DNA from 3 places in the Psychrobacter sp. YGAH215 genome. Region 2 is predicted to be linked to each of the others. Evidence: riboswitches for the same ligand, from Rfam matches in the RefSeq annotation. Region 2 holds a riboswitch; each other region holds the start of a gene.
The links. A riboswitch is a leader RNA that binds a small molecule or an ion and turns the genes downstream of it on or off. The one in region 2 is predicted to bind thiamine pyrophosphate.
Positions count from the first base shown of each region.

Region 1 (5,151 bases), on a different contig from region 2:
AAAAAGAAAATCCGCCTGTCATCAAAGCAAAAGCCAATGCCAAATTGGCGCTTGACGATGATGATGAAGACGAAGAAGAGGTTGAAGAAGAAGCCGAAGAAGAAACCGGCGGTATCGACCCAGAAGAAGTTCGTCTGCGTTTAGAAGAAATTGAACATCTATTTATCAAAGCCAAGCAAGCCTTGCTTGATTATGGTCGTGGTAGCGTAGAAGCTGAAGCGGCTTACGCCCTACTTGCTGAGCGCTTTATGATGCTCAAACTCAATAATCGCTTGTCAGACCAAGTCATGGCAATCATGCATGATGTCTATGATGATGTGCGTAAGCATGAGCGTCAAATCATGCGTTTGGTAATTCGCCGTGGCCGTATGCCGCGTGACGAGTTCCGTAAGACATTCCCAAGCAATGAAACCAACGTCGATTGGCTGATTGAACGTATTAAAGGTAAGCCTGCGTTTGCCGGTACGCTAGAAAAAGTCGCCGACGATGTGATTTTATTGCAGCGCCGCATTCGTGACTACGAGCAGCAGCTCGATATGAAAATCCACGATATGAAAGACGTCGCACGCCGTATGGCTGTCGGTGAAGCTAAAGCACGCCGCGCCAAAAAAGAAATGGTCGAAGCTAACTTACGTCTTGTTATCTCTATCGCTAAAAAATATACCAACCGTGGTCTGCAATTTTTGGACTTAATCCAAGAAGGTAATATCGGTCTGATGAAAGCGGTCGATAAATTTGAATATCGCCGTGGTTATAAGTTCTCAACTTATGCGACATGGTGGATTCGTCAGGCAATCACCCGCTCTATCGCTGACCAAGCGCGCACCATTCGTATCCCTGTGCATATGATTGAGACTATTAATAAGATAAACCGTGTCTCTCGTCAGTTGCTACAAGAAATGGGACGTGAGCCTACACCTGAGGAATTGGGCGAACGCTTAGAGATGGACGAAGTCAAAGTCCGCAAAGTGCTCAAAATTGCCAAAGAGCCTATCTCAATGGAAACGCCAATCGGTGATGATGAAGATTCGCACCTAGGTGATTTCATCGAAGATGGTACAATTTCAAGCCCAGTTGACGATGCGACGGCGGCTGGTCTACAAGAAGCCACGCGTGATGTCTTGAGCAATCTGACTGAGCGTGAAGCACGCGTGCTTAAAATGCGCTTTGGTATCGATATGCCAACCGATCATACACTAGAGGAAGTCGGTAAGCAGTTTGATGTCACGCGTGAGCGTATCCGTCAGATCGAAGCAAAAGCGCTACGTAAATTGCGTCATCCTTCACGTTCTGAGCATCTGCGCTCGTTCTTAGAAAATGACTAATTTATCTAGACATGCTTCATTGTCTAAAAGTTTCTTAAAATTACATCAAAAAAGCTGAGCATGTCTCAGCTTTTTTGTGCCTATTATTTGATGGCGGTTATTTAATAGCTATTAGCTTATGCTATTAACTTATCTAATCAAAATATCCTAAAAACGCTGCGTTATTGCTGATATCAATTTTTTATAGCCTCTGTCTGCGCAGGCACAGCAAGCAAGCAAGAAAAATTGCTATCAGCAGCAGTATACTTAGAATTACTACAAGATGCGCTCGAGTCAGAATGTGCATTTATTGAATCATGCTTTGCGACGACTGGTGAATTTCCTGCTCCCGGTGAAGCGTATTGCCGAGCGTTTGGAGTACGTTATAAAAGCGTAATTACCCTACGGTTTTTAATTCGCATGGCCTATGCCGCACCTGTGCATTTGACTAATACCAGCGCGGCGACTTTTAATGTCTATATAAAGGTGTTGACTGAGCACATACAGCTGGCTCTGAAGCCTTATGAGCTCGACTCTGCGCAACTGGCGCTTTATACCGATGCTTATCTAGGCATTATCGATAGCTTAAGTGTGGAGTTGCTGTATGCAGAAGGGTTATATGAGCGCCGTTTTAAAGCCATGCTAATGCTCTATCATACAGCTATTGCACAGCTTAATAAAAAATAGCTTTTTAAATGTAAAACAATTTTATTAATGGTTATTTGAGCATCACTTGCTAATGATGACTGATCTCGCCTATCATAGGGACGCTCGGTTGTCTTATAACCATAAAGACCAACATTTGAATCATAAGAACCTTGTCGGGGTGCTTTGATTTTTGATGATTTAATTACCATCAAAATCATGGCTGAGAGAGTCCCGCGAACCTGATGCAGTTAGCACTGACGTAGGAAACAAGCGTGTCGATATACAAGTCACAATTACTTTATGTTTTGCCAATCTATTTAACCTAGACTGGCAAATTTATTGTGCCTTATTATCTCTTTTTTTCTGCCATTTTCTTACTGCACTTTATAACAGTAAGTGAAAACTATGGATTACCAAACACTACGCAATAACTGTCCGACTTGGGATGCTTATATTGGACATGATTTTGTCAATCAACTGGCAGCAGGAACGCTCGCCCCTGACAGCTTTCGCCATTACCTTGTGCAAGACTATTTATACTTAATTCACTATACCCGCGTGATGGCGCTGAGCGTATATAAGAGCGACACGCTGGCACAAATGCGCGTCGGTCAAGCCGGTATCAACGCCATGCTTGATTTAGAAATTGGCATGTATTTAGACTTTTGTCAGCAGTGGGGAATCGCGCTTGAGGAAGTTGAAAACGCTCCTGAATCGCCAGCCACCATTGCCTACAGCCGTTATATCTTAGATGCGGCAATGTCAGACTCGCTAGCTGAACTGTATGCTGCAATTGCACCTTGCTTGATGGGCTATGGAGAGATCGGCAAACGTATCAAAGATGAGGGTTTTATCGCGGGTAACCCTTATCAGCCATGGATTGATGTATTTTCAAGCGATGACTTTCAAGCGATTACTGCACAAAATGAAGCGCATATTAATAAGCTGCTGACAGACGCTAGCGCTACTCAAGCAGACAAATTTCAACGCTTATTTAACACCGCATCTCGAATGGAAGTCAATTTTTGGCAGCAGGCGTTAGATTTGTCTTAATTTATAAACAATCTGACTTGGTTCTAAAAAAGCCCTCTAGAATCAAAAACAATGATCAATAATAACGATCCACAAGGAAAAACATCATGGCAGCATTCGATGAACACGCAAGCGCGTATGACAGTTGGTTTTTTGACAATCAAAACTTGCTCACCAGCGAACTAAAACTGGTCGCACACTTCTTAGATAAAGACCGTGAGATATTGTCGGTCGGCTGTGGTAGCGGACTATTTGAGTCTTTACTGGCAAAAGACTATGACATTCATATCAAATATGGTATCGAGCCGTCAAAAGACATGGCCGAAGTCGCTGAAAAGCGCGGCTTACAAGTAGATATCAGCCCAGCCGAAACCTGCGAGATTGAGCCCAATAAGTTTGACATCATCATGTTTAACGGCAGCGTCAGCTATATCAGCGATTTAGATATCTGTATCAAAAAAGCCTTTGACGCTCTAAAAACGGGCGGCAAACTTATTCTGATTGATGTACCAAAAGAAAGTGGCTTTGCCAGCTTATATAACCTTGCCAGCGCGGTAGATACGTGGGAGCATCCACTACTTGCGCACATCTCGCCTGCTGATCCTTATCCTATCGAGCTGGTGAAGTCAGCTAACTGGCGTACCTCTGATGAAAAAATCGCCTTAATGCAAGCCAATGGTTTCGTTGATTTTGAATATGCGCAGACTTTATTGACCCATCCTATGTATGCCAACGACAAAGTCCAAGAGGTCATCGAAGGCTATGATCGCGGCGACTACGTGGCAATTTGTGGTTATAAAAAATAACGGTTTTAATGTGCGTTATCGCTGGCTGACACTTGAATAATACGCCGAACGCCCTTATAAATGGTGCATAAAGCGCTTATCATATTTCAATAAAAAATAAGGACCACATCATGACTGATGATCCAAAAGACACCACTACTCCAAACACTGACAACTCGAGCACCGAAAGTCAAGGCAGCAATGCTAGTCCAACGTCGAAAAGAGAAGTTAAAGTGACAGAATTGGTCGCTAATGACGGTATCTTAAAAGGCAAAAAAACTGACGTGCAAAACCCTGAGCTGTGGGAGTTCCCAATGAACTATCCAATGAGCATCATCGGTCATGAAGGTGAGCACGAAAGCTTGCTTAATGAAGTGAAGCTTATCTTGGGTAGCCAATTCCCTGAGTTTGATTTGGCCTCTATGGAAGTCAAACCCTCAAAAACAGGACGCTTCCATTCGGTACGTGCCAATTTATACTTAACCACCGTTGAGCAAGTGAACACGCTTTATGCGGCGCTTGATAATGCAAAAACCGTACGTATGGTGGTTTAACGGTAGTTTTGCTAATTTTATAAAATCTAGCCCGTTTTTCATCCGAATCGTCACTCATATGGGTGGCGATTTTTTATTGTCTGCGGTACAATCTCCACCCGAAATATAACTGCCATTTAGACAATTTGCCCTTATAAATTTAACCAACAATAAAAAGTAAATCCGCGCCATTTTTTACAAAACTTTTATTATTTTTCTTATCGGCGTCTAACCCTTATCCCATCGTCCTTTGCCAAAATTTGGACACGCTTTACCCTCGCATCAACATAGTTTGCCCTTAAAATCAATATAGCATTTTCAAAATTTTCCCGCTATATTGTGTCCACCTACTAACAAATACGCTATATGTAGTGCTCAGTGATTTGAACCGTCACTATGAGCCGCGGCATCGTTTTGCCTAAAAAAAACACCTGCCATGACAGGATGTCTTGTCTTAAAACAGATAGCGTAAAAGATAGCGTGACAAAGCATGTCTGCCAGATTTAACCGCGCAGCAGCCTATAAAGCAACATTATAAATAACTACCTAGCAATCAACTTACGAGGTCAGCATGACACATATCGATAATATCAAAGTAACCAAACGTGATGGACGTTTAGAGCCCATTGATTTAGACAAGATTCACAAGGTTATCGAGTGGGCAGCTCATGATTTAGATAATGTGTCGGTATCGCAAGTTGAGCTAAAGTCGCATATTCAGTTTTATGACGGCATCAGAACGCGTGATATTCACGAAACCATCATCAAGTCAGCCGCTGACCTTATTTCTGAAACCACACCTGACTATCAGTATTTAGCCGCGCGCTTGGCAATCTTCCATTTACGTAA
Region 1 covers NZ_VKLR01000008.1:9,137-14,287, reverse strand. Annotated here, with positions in the region: gene rpoD (RNA polymerase sigma factor RpoD) at 1-1,325, shown strand, start outside; gene FOR85_RS04405 (hypothetical protein) at 1,551-1,991, shown strand; TPP riboswitch at 2,117-2,235, shown strand; gene tenA (thiaminase II) at 2,358-3,005, shown strand; gene FOR85_RS04395 (class I SAM-dependent methyltransferase) at 3,092-3,790, shown strand; gene FOR85_RS04390 (DUF493 domain-containing protein) at 4,012-4,323, shown strand; gene nrdA (class 1a ribonucleoside-diphosphate reductase subunit alpha) at 4,874-5,151, shown strand, end outside.
Region 1: another riboswitch for thiamine pyrophosphate. It lies ahead of tenA (thiaminase II); the one in region 2 lies ahead of FOR85_RS09970 (ABC transporter substrate-binding protein).

Region 2 (5,151 bases):
TAGTTAAGCTAGAAACTAAGTTCAAATCTCGTATAGAAAATTTAATAAATGAAATAAGATCAGAGGAAAATGACTTTGTCTTGTTCTATTTTGCTGGACATGGTTCATACAGTCATTTACTAGGACGCAAATTTTATGTAGATGACGAGGATTTCTTTACTCAGCAGGACATTGGTGTGTTTTCAGAAAAACAAATTTGTATTTTTGATACTTGTGCTAATTTTGAACGTAGTATTACTGAAAAATTTGAGTTTGGTGTAGAAAGTAGAACTTACGATAGCATGGGATATCATCGAAATAAATATTTAGCTTGGATAAATCAATGTCCTTCGCAAAAAGTAAGTTTATATGCTTGCTCTGAAGATGAGTCTTCTGGAGAGTCTGAGCAAGGTGGAGATTTTACCCAAGCTCTGATTAGTTCTGCAATACATTCTAATGAAGACTTATCTATTCTCGAAGCTTTTGAGCTTGCAAAGCCAAAAGTAGTTAGAAGTAGTCAAAATGAACAAAATCCAGCATACAATATAAGACCTAGAAGTGGTAAAAAATTACCTTTTAGCGTTGCATAATATTATGTTAGATAACTCGTTCCAAGAACTTATTTTAAGCATTCCATCTTATGAATTTGGCTTAAAAGATGGAGTGTTACTCATTACTTTATTTTTTAATGCTTATGCCTTTTGGTTAAATAGAAATACCACTGTAAGAAGTAATGTTCTACAGAAATTATCAGACTTACAAAAAATATCAATCTCTAATCCATATGTAGAGGACTGTAATTTTACAAAATACTGGTCTGAGTTTTGCTTTTTTTATGTAGATAAAGAGAGTAGTTTTAGAATTAAAAAAAATAAGGTATATGAAAGATTTCTTATTTATGAACAGTACTGTGAAATGGTATTCAATTTTGTTAATACAGAGTTTAATGAAAAGCACGGAAACCTAAAAAAATTAAATAAAGAGATAGATTTTGAAGGGTGGGTTGTTGCTCATAGAGATTGGTGGGAAAAGTCGCTCTATTCGGAGTTTTATGGAGATGGTTATACAAAAGATTTCTGTAACGTTATTAAATACTGGATGAACAAAGATCGGTTAGAGAACTTTCAAAATACTAAATCTGAAAAGATAGTTAAATTTTTTATGAACAGATATTTTAGTAGAATACTCTTATTCAATAAATTTTTCGATATAAACGACTATATTAAAAGAAAATTTAGTTAATAGCATTAAAGGTTTGCTATTAATTATTATCATATAAATACAAACTTTAGCTAGAACTTGTTGACGATTTGCAAATAGAGCTGTCGAAGATGAACTACTTCTGACTTTTAATTTTTATAACTTATTCTTTAGCTTGCCTGATGTATAAAGACAGTTACAGTACACATAATATGTTGCAGTGGTCTTTTAACATCAGTAATTAGTCTATTATTTCTAAAGGAATAACACGCTAACGTAAGGAACACCATAAACCACCTCACTGTCGGACAACGCGCGCCTTTAAGCAACCTTGCTATTGACGATATCGTACCCATCACGCTCAAATTCACTCGCCAAAGTCCGATAGAGATGGACATCAGCTGATTAGTATTAGTTTAACTTTGCTCTCATTTAAAGTAACAAAAATAGCTTACTTCTACAGCGCCCACAGCGACTGGTACTGCTCATCAGTCAACATCACGATATCGATTTCGGCTAGCATCTCGCGCAGTTCTTGCCATTTATTGGCATCAGGTGTGATTGGTGTGATCAATCTGCTCAGCGTATTATCAATAATGGCATCCATCAGCGCGTCCGCCTCAGTTTTACTATAGTTGTAATACATATGGTGGGCAGTCTCTGGATCATTTTTACACAGCTCAGTCATCTGGTTGGTCACTTGGATAAAGGTATCTATCGCGTCTTTTTTCGCGTTATAGATATCCTCAGTCGTGAGGATTTCTAACGCCGAAAAGTTCGGATAAGGTGACAGATGCTGATCCATAAACGTAAAGTCCAACCCTTCATGCGTCGCTTCAACGCCTTCAAAGTTATAAAAGCACAGCCATGCACCATCGAGGTTTGGGTCTTCTTGCAGGTTTTTTATATGGTAGAAGTCTTTTTGTACAAAGGTCACATTATCACGGCTGATACTAAAGCCGTTTTTCTTGGCATAGCGGGCTAATATCTCCAAAGCCAATGCGATTGGTTTTTTCTTCAGCCGCTGGGGTACAAACGCGAATCGGTTGATTGTTCTTGAGCTTATCCATGCTGGATTGCTGCATCAATATGCCGCCATCGGTCTCAAAAAAACAGCCAAGCGCACGCAAATTAGGCGCGTAATGCTCAAACAGATGAATTGGCTCATTCACATGCAGATCGATGCTTTGATTTTGCAATTCAGCAAAGCCATCATAGTGGTCATCAGGCTCAATGATGGTGATATCTAGCCCTGCTTGCTCATACGCGCCTGTGGTCACACCCGCGATAAAGGGCAGGTGATCAGGGTTTAAAAACCATTCGAGGGTCAGAGTAAGTTTGGTGGTTGACTGCATGGTTGTTTCCTTCTTAATGATAGAAAACAATCAGACTGATGCTGTTTAAATAAAACAAAAAAGGCAAAACAAGAAAGGAAAAATCTCAAAGTCAGATACGCCATCAGATCAGCGAATCAGATAGAGATTTCTCTTATTTATAGACTGCTTAGGGTCTGTCATGCTTGTTTCCTACGTCAGTGCTAACTGCTTCAGGTTCACGGGTGTGTCTCAGCGATGGTTTTAACAATCGTTACAAGGTTAAAAGCAAAGCACCCCGACAAGATTGAGTGGTGCTGCATTATTTTTGATCAGTATTGCTCATGAATCCGTACTGCTAATGACTATTATCGATAGCTACTGCATCATCATAGACGACTTGTAAGCGGTGATGCAAGCGTATCAGGAATGACAATGAAAGGTGATGACTGACGCTCGTTAACCGTCCTTTATAACAGTTCTCATTTGTGACGGCTTTTTATAAGCGCTTTCAATCTTATAGGCGCTTTCAATCGACGTGTTAATAGAAGAGCGCACTATCTGTAATTGGTACTTACCCAATCACTAACCAAACATACCGATTGATAGCAAAACCCTCATAAAAATAGTCTTGTAGCATATCTCCTCATACGGCATCCTTAGTGAGTTCTATAAGCCGCCGTCTTTGTCATAAATTTGCCGGCCAAAACCTGATTATCTGACACTATCCAACGATATCCACTATCCAACGACATCCTTTATGAGCCAAAAAAAGCACTTCTACTACCGCCCAAAGACCAATCAACACAATAGCCCAGCGGTGCGTTGGGCATTTTTGATATTTGGCTGGATATTTTTTGTCTTGGGAATTATCGGTGCATTATTACCGGTGATACCGACCGCGCCTTTTATATTGCTGGCAGCAGGTTGCTGGGCGCGTAGCTCACGACGCTTTCACTTTTGGCTGATTAATCACAAATATTTTGGTAAATACGTCCGTGATTGGGAAGAGCGCCGTGCCGTACCGCTATATGCGAAGTGGTTAGCAACGATTATGATGACACTATCAACGGCGATGTTATTTTATCGCTTGCCAGCCGATACGCTATGGGTAGCATGGCTCGTTACAGTGGTATGTAGTAGCGTCGCAATATATTTATTCCGTTTGCCAAATGCCTAAATATATTGAGTAAATGCTTAAAATCTTTGCCAAATACCTAAAAATAAAGCAAATAAGGTCAAAAAATAGCCAATAATTGCGCTTTGTTACACTAAAGATAAGATAAGGCTTGCGATACTGCGCTAGGCCACCTATAATACCTCCAAGCTTAAGAGCAGTTCTGCACCAAATCATTACCTCGTAGTATTAGTTATAATCCTTCGTTTTAATATTTATCGTTCAGTAGCTATTTGCAAGCGTTATCGGCCAATTAGGCCAAAAATAAATTAAATATCAGGGTTATGACTATGTCAGACGTTCAAAAAGGTACAGTTAAGTGGTTCAACGAAGCTAAAGGCTTTGGTTTCATCGCTCCAGAAAACGGCGCAGACGTTTTTGCTCATTACAGCGAAATCACTGGTTCAGGTTTCAAAACTTTGGCTGAAGGCCAAGAAGTTGAGTTCACTGTAACTCAAGGCCAAAAAGGCCCACAAGCACATAACATCGTTGCTATCTAATCCGTCTTTCTAGACAATTAGAGCAAGATGAGTAAAAAACGAGCCTTAGGGTTCGTTTTTTTTCGCCTATTATTTATGTTTATTGCTTTTGATAAATAAATAGTAAAGTCTTAGAACAACAATGCCGACGATTATAGTGATAATCGTCGGCATTTTTAGTTTTATTGGTGCGTAAATAGCTTTTTTACAGTGAAGCGATGCCAATATTGATCAAGCCGCCACCAACGATTAACCAAGTAAACATAATCGCCCCAAGTATCAATGGTTTGACGCCAGCTTGTTTAATGGCACTCATATGGGTGGTCAAACCAAGGGCAAACATTGCCATCGTCAATAAGACATCATCAAGCATGACCATGCTCTGCTCAAAGCTTGCCGTCATCGGTATCCACGTATGCAATACCACCACCAAAATAAAGATAAAGGCAAACCAAGGGACTTTCACTTGTTGCACACGATTTATGAAAGACGGCTTTTCGCCATTATCACTACCGGTTTTGGTTAAGGCAAACGATAAAATCAATAAGAAAGGCGCGAGCATCATCACTCGTATCATTTTTGTGACGACCGCGGTATTGCCAACCTCGGTGCTGACGGCGTTACCAGCGACCACTACTTGTGCCACTTCATGAATGGTTGAACCGGTATATATGCCGTATTGCTGAGCGTTTAGCCAAGGTTGTAGCCAGCCAAGTTGATATAAAAATGGATAGAGCAGCATGGCAATCGTGCCAAAGACCACCACGGTGGCAACGGCAATGGTGACTTTATGCGCTTCGGCTTTGACCACGGGTTCTGCGGCAATCACCGCTGCTGCGCCACAAATACTTGCCCCTGAGCCGATCAATAAGGTCGTTTGCTTATCGACTTTAAGCCACTTTGTACCGAGCCAATAGGTAAGTAAAAACGTTGAGGTTAATACCAATGCATCAGTCATTACGGCGGGCATACCAACGCTTGCGACTTGGGTTAAAGTCAGTTT
Region 2 covers NZ_VKLR01000023.1:14,664-19,814, forward strand. Annotated here, with positions in the region: gene FOR85_RS09955 (caspase family protein) at 1-569, shown strand, start outside; gene FOR85_RS09960 (hypothetical protein) at 574-1,221, shown strand; gene FOR85_RS09965 (ABC transporter substrate-binding protein) at 1,637-2,173, opposite strand; gene FOR85_RS09970 (ABC transporter substrate-binding protein) at 2,133-2,534, opposite strand; TPP riboswitch at 2,686-2,803, opposite strand; gene FOR85_RS09975 (YbaN family protein) at 3,253-3,672, shown strand; gene FOR85_RS09980 (cold-shock protein) at 3,960-4,169, shown strand; gene FOR85_RS09985 (YeiH family protein) at 4,354-5,151, opposite strand, start outside.

Region 3 (5,151 bases), on a different contig from region 2:
ACTCAATTTTTGCTCAAATGAGTGCTTTAGCGCATTTAGCTCACGATAACGCCTTAAAAAAAACAACAAGGCGGCAACGGTAAATCCGGCGGCTATCACCGTATTAAACACAATGATTGAGATAAAATCCGCCAAGTTATAGTTAAACCAGCCAGCGTTTATCATAATGAGCAAGGCCAACGCGACGGTCACCGCCATGGCAGTGGTCAAAATGAGTAAAACATACATACTGACGGTCGTTACGCGTAAGCCTTTAAAAACTGGACGTAGATAATCGATGAGATAAAAAGAAGGAATCAAGGCCAAGCTGGTTTGAATGAATCTTGCCATAAACTTGATAATAAACTGCATCTCATTAACCACGCTATGACGATCGACAATCGCCACAAACAGCGACCAAAAAAAGATTGCCAGCAGCCATTGCCAAGGCTTCATCATCTCCATGAGCTTGGGCATAAAAAACTCTAAGCGCTCCGCTAGCAAGGCAACCTCATCATTTGCTATACTTGAGTTCTTATTCTCTTGACTTGTCTTGTACCGATATGAACGCCAACTCTTCAAATAGTATTAATCCTAATTCAAATAAAAATTCATCTACTCCTGATTCTAGCATAGATGCTTCTATAACCAACACTCCTGCGCCGCAAAGTGCTACAAATGGTCAGGGTCAGCAGATGTGGGGCGGGCGCTTTAGTGAAGCGACTGATAGCTTCGTTGCCGCCTTTACCGCTTCTGTCGGCTTTGACCAACGCTTTGCTCGTCACGATATCCAAGGCTCAATCGCCCATGCGACCATGCTGAAAGAATGTGGCATTTTAAGTGCGGATGAGGTTGCGACCATTATCGATGGTTTACAGCAAGTGCTGCGCGAGATTGAAGCCGGTGAGTTTAACTGGTCAATTGCGCTTGAAGACGTGCACATGAATGTCGAATCGCGCTTGACGGATATCGTCGGTGCGGTTGGTAAGAAACTACATACTGGCCGTAGCCGTAACGATCAGGTTGCGACCGATATTCGTTTATGGTTGCGTGAAGAAACCGACAATATCATCGCGCTACTGGTACGTTTGCAAAGCGGTTTACTAGATTTAGCTGAGCAGCATACCGATACCATCATGCCGGGTTTTACCCATTTGCAAACTGCGCAGCCAGTGAGCTTTGGTCATCACGTGATGGCGTGGTTTGAGATGCTCTACCGCGATACCGAGCGTCTGGTCGATGCCCGTCGCCGTATCAATCAAATGCCGCTTGGTAGCGCTGCCCTTGCTGGCACGACCTTTCCGATTGATCGCACCATCACAGCCAAATTGCTAGGTTTTGACGGTATTTGCCAAAACTCGCTCGATGCCGTCTCAGACCGTGATTTTGCCATTGAGTTTACCTCGGCGGCTTCTATCTTAATGATGCATATGTCGCGTATGAGCGAAGAGATTATCCTATGGATGTCAGCGCAATTTAACTTTGTGCAGATACCAGATCGCTTTTGTACTGGCTCATCTATCATGCCACAAAAGAAAAACCCTGACGTGCCAGAGTTAGTACGCGGTAAAGCGGCGCGTGTGTTTGGCCAACTAATGACGCTGCTTAGCCTGATGAAAAGTCAGCCGCTTGCCTATAATAAAGACAACCAAGAAGACAAAGAGCCGCTATTTGATTGCGTCGATACTTTGACGGGTTCGCTACTCGCCTTTGCCGATATGCTACCGAATATTACTCCGAATAAGGAAAACATGCGCGCCGCCACCTTGAAAGGCTATGCAACTGCGACCGATTTGGCAGATTATTTGGTGCGCCGCGGCGTTGCTTTCCGTGATGCCCATGAAGTGGTCGGCAATGCCGTTGCTTTGGGTATTCACGAGGGTGTTGATTTGAGCGATTTGTCATTGGCGCAGTTGCAGCAGTTTAGCGATGCGATTGGCGATGATGTTTTTGACTATCTAACGCTAGAAGGCTCATTGGCCGCTCGTGACCATTTAGGCGGTACCGCGCCAAATCAAGTCAAACAAGCAGTGGTTAATGGACGCGCGCGCCTAAAAGCGTTTGCTTAAAAGCCTTTTTAAAGTTGAAGCTAGCAATAAAACTGTGCTTTAAAACCATCGCTTTTCTCTAACACCCGCCATTGTGCGGGTGTTTTTTTGCCATGCCTGATTTTGCCAGAATTAGATAGATTTGATGTTACCTTCTCTACACCTGATACGCTTTGCTAAATCGTGCAAGCGCGTTATGATAGATGAATACCAATATTCGACACGATAATTTAATACCCCTAATTAATGAGGATTGCCTGATGACTGAAACTTTTAATCCACAAGCCAATACCGTTTTTTGCCGCAAATATAAGCAAGAATTGCCAAAAATGCCGCATCCGCCATTTCCTAATAAAAAAGGTCAAGAGCTACAAGAAACCGTCTCTGACAAAGCTTGGAAAGAATGGCTTGAGCAGCAAACCATGCTGATTAACGAAAACCATCTCAGCATGATGGACCCTGAAGCCAAAAAGTTCTTAACCGAGCAACGCGAGAAGTTTTTGGACAACGAAGACTATGAGCGCGCGCAGGGCTGGACACCAGAAAAATAATACGCACGGTGATTTTATTAATTAAAAAGAATGTCATTAATTGAAAAACTGTCATTGATTAAAAGACAGTGATTACATTAATAACAGCAAGATTGCCTCTCTACTAACAAACGGCAAATGACTAGGCATCATCCCTATAATTTGTTAGTATGAGACTGATTTACAACACTGACAGACTCGGGGTGCGGTGTATGACAAGCTTAGTTTATAAGGTTGTCATACATTCGCTGAGAGATCACCCGCCGAACCTGATGCGGTTAGTACCGACGCAGGGAAGTCTTAAGACTATGTTTTATATACAAAGGGCGCGCAGAAATGCCTTTTTATTATTGCTCATACTTTATATGCTAGCGTTTTTACGCGGCCATGAGGCAAGCAATAAAAAGCGGCGCCTACCAATCATTTAACATGGCATTAGATTAATTTTCAATGAAAGTTGAATTTAATAGTAGTGCACGTGTTTGATGATTGAATTTGTCTATCTTGCATCGTCTTGTCCCGCAGCTACTGGCGGTGTTGCTTTTATTCAAAAACCAACACGCTAGGACAGCATATGACTACTTCAGATTTACAAACAGCCCAACCCCCTTCGACCCCTGTTACTAAAACTGTCGATAAAAAAGCCGACACTCTAAAAACGCCTGCCCATCGTACGGCCAATGATACTCGCTTTGAAGAAGACGCCCGCGACTTACACCGCATCTTACCCGCTTCTAAAAAAGTCTATATCGGGGGCTCACGTCCTGACATTCAAGTACCGATGCGCGAGATCACCCTTGACCCTACCCCCATACAAGGGGCAAGCGAGTCCGAATGGGAACAAAACCCACCATTTTATGTTTATGACACTTCTGGTGTTTACACCGATCCCAATGTCGAGATTGATTTGACCAAAGGCTTACCAAAGCTACGCGAAGGCTGGATAGCTGAGCGTGACGATACTGAACAGTTAGACGGCTTATCAAGCGCATATGGACAAGCGCGCGCCCGTGATATCAGTACTGCTAACTTAAGATTTGCGCATATTGATAAACCACGTCGTGCCTTAGTAGGAAAGAATGTCACGCAAATGCACTACGCACGTCGCGGCATTATTACCCCTGAAATGGAATATATCGCCATTCGTGAGACGCAAAAACAGCATGAACTGACCGATATGCGCCAACATGACGGCGAGAGCTTCGGTGCCAATACGCCAAAAATCATCACCCCTGAGTTTGTGCGCAGCGAGGTCGCGGCTGGTCGCGCCATTATCCCCAATAATATTAATCACCCAGAATCTGAGCCGATGATTATCGGGCGTAATTTTTTAGTGAAAATTAACGCCAATATCGGTAACTCAGCGCTCGGCTCATCTATCGATGAAGAAGTATCAAAAATGACCTGGGCAACGCGCTGGGGCGCCGATACCATTATGGATTTATCGACTGGTAATCATATCCATGAGACCCGTGAATGGTTGATTCGTAACTCGCCAGTGCCAATTGGTACGGTGCCGATTTATCAAGCCTTAGAGAAAGTCGATGGCGTTGCCGAAGACTTAACGTGGGAGATATTCCGCGATACATTGATTGAGCAAGCCGAGCAAGGCGTTGATTACTTTACCATTCACGCTGGCGTACTGCTACGTTATGTACCGCTGACGGCAAATCGCTTGACGGGCATCGTCTCGCGTGGCGGCTCTATCATGGCACAGTGGTGTTTGGCCCATCATAAAGAGAGCTTTTTATACACGCATTTTGAAGATATCTGCGAGATTATGAAGCAGTATGATGTGGCATTTAGCTTAGGCGATGGCTTACGTCCGGGCTGTTTGCAAGATGCCAATGACGAAGCACAATTTGGTGAGCTACGTACCCTAGGTGAGTTGACGCAAGTCGCATGGAAGCATGATGTACAGGTGATGATTGAAGGCCCTGGACACGTGGCGATGAACCGTATTAAAGAAAATATGGACTTGCAGCTTGAGCTATGTAGCGACGCACCTTTTTATACTTTAGGGCCATTAACCACTGATATTGCGCCTGGTTATGACCATATCACCAGTGCCATTGGGGCGGCAATGATTGGCTGGTTTGGCACAGCGATGCTCTGTTATGTGACGCCAAAGGAGCATCTCGGTTTGCCCAATAAAAAAGACGTCAAGGACGGCATCATCACTTATAAAATCGCCGCTCATGCTGCCGACCTTGCTAAAGGCCATCCGGGTGCACAGGCACGTGACAATGCTTTGTCCAAAGCGCGTTTTGAGTTCCGCTGGGATGATCAGTTTAATCTGGCGCTCGACCCTGATACGGCGCGTGAATATCATGACGAGACGCTACCAAAAGACGCCCATAAGTCGGCGCACTTTTGCTCGATGTGTGGTCCTAAATTCTGCTCGATGAAAATCACTCAAAACGTGCGCGAGTATGCTAAAGGTTTAGATGCAAAAGAAAACGGCGTTCAGGCTACTAGTGCGATGAGCCGCGCTGATATTGAAAAAGGCATGGACGAGATGATGCAAAAATATCATGCCGAGGGTCGCCAGTTGTATAAAGAAGTTTAAGCGATTAACGTTAATGCTTAATTCA
Region 3 covers NZ_VKLR01000007.1:125,431-130,581, forward strand. Annotated here, with positions in the region: gene FOR85_RS04120 (histidine kinase) at 1-456, opposite strand, end outside; gene argH (argininosuccinate lyase) at 675-2,048, shown strand; gene FOR85_RS04130 (oxidative damage protection protein) at 2,288-2,578, shown strand; TPP riboswitch at 2,747-2,870, shown strand; gene thiC (phosphomethylpyrimidine synthase ThiC) at 3,132-5,126, shown strand.
Region 3: another riboswitch for thiamine pyrophosphate. It lies ahead of thiC (phosphomethylpyrimidine synthase ThiC); the one in region 2 lies ahead of FOR85_RS09970 (ABC transporter substrate-binding protein).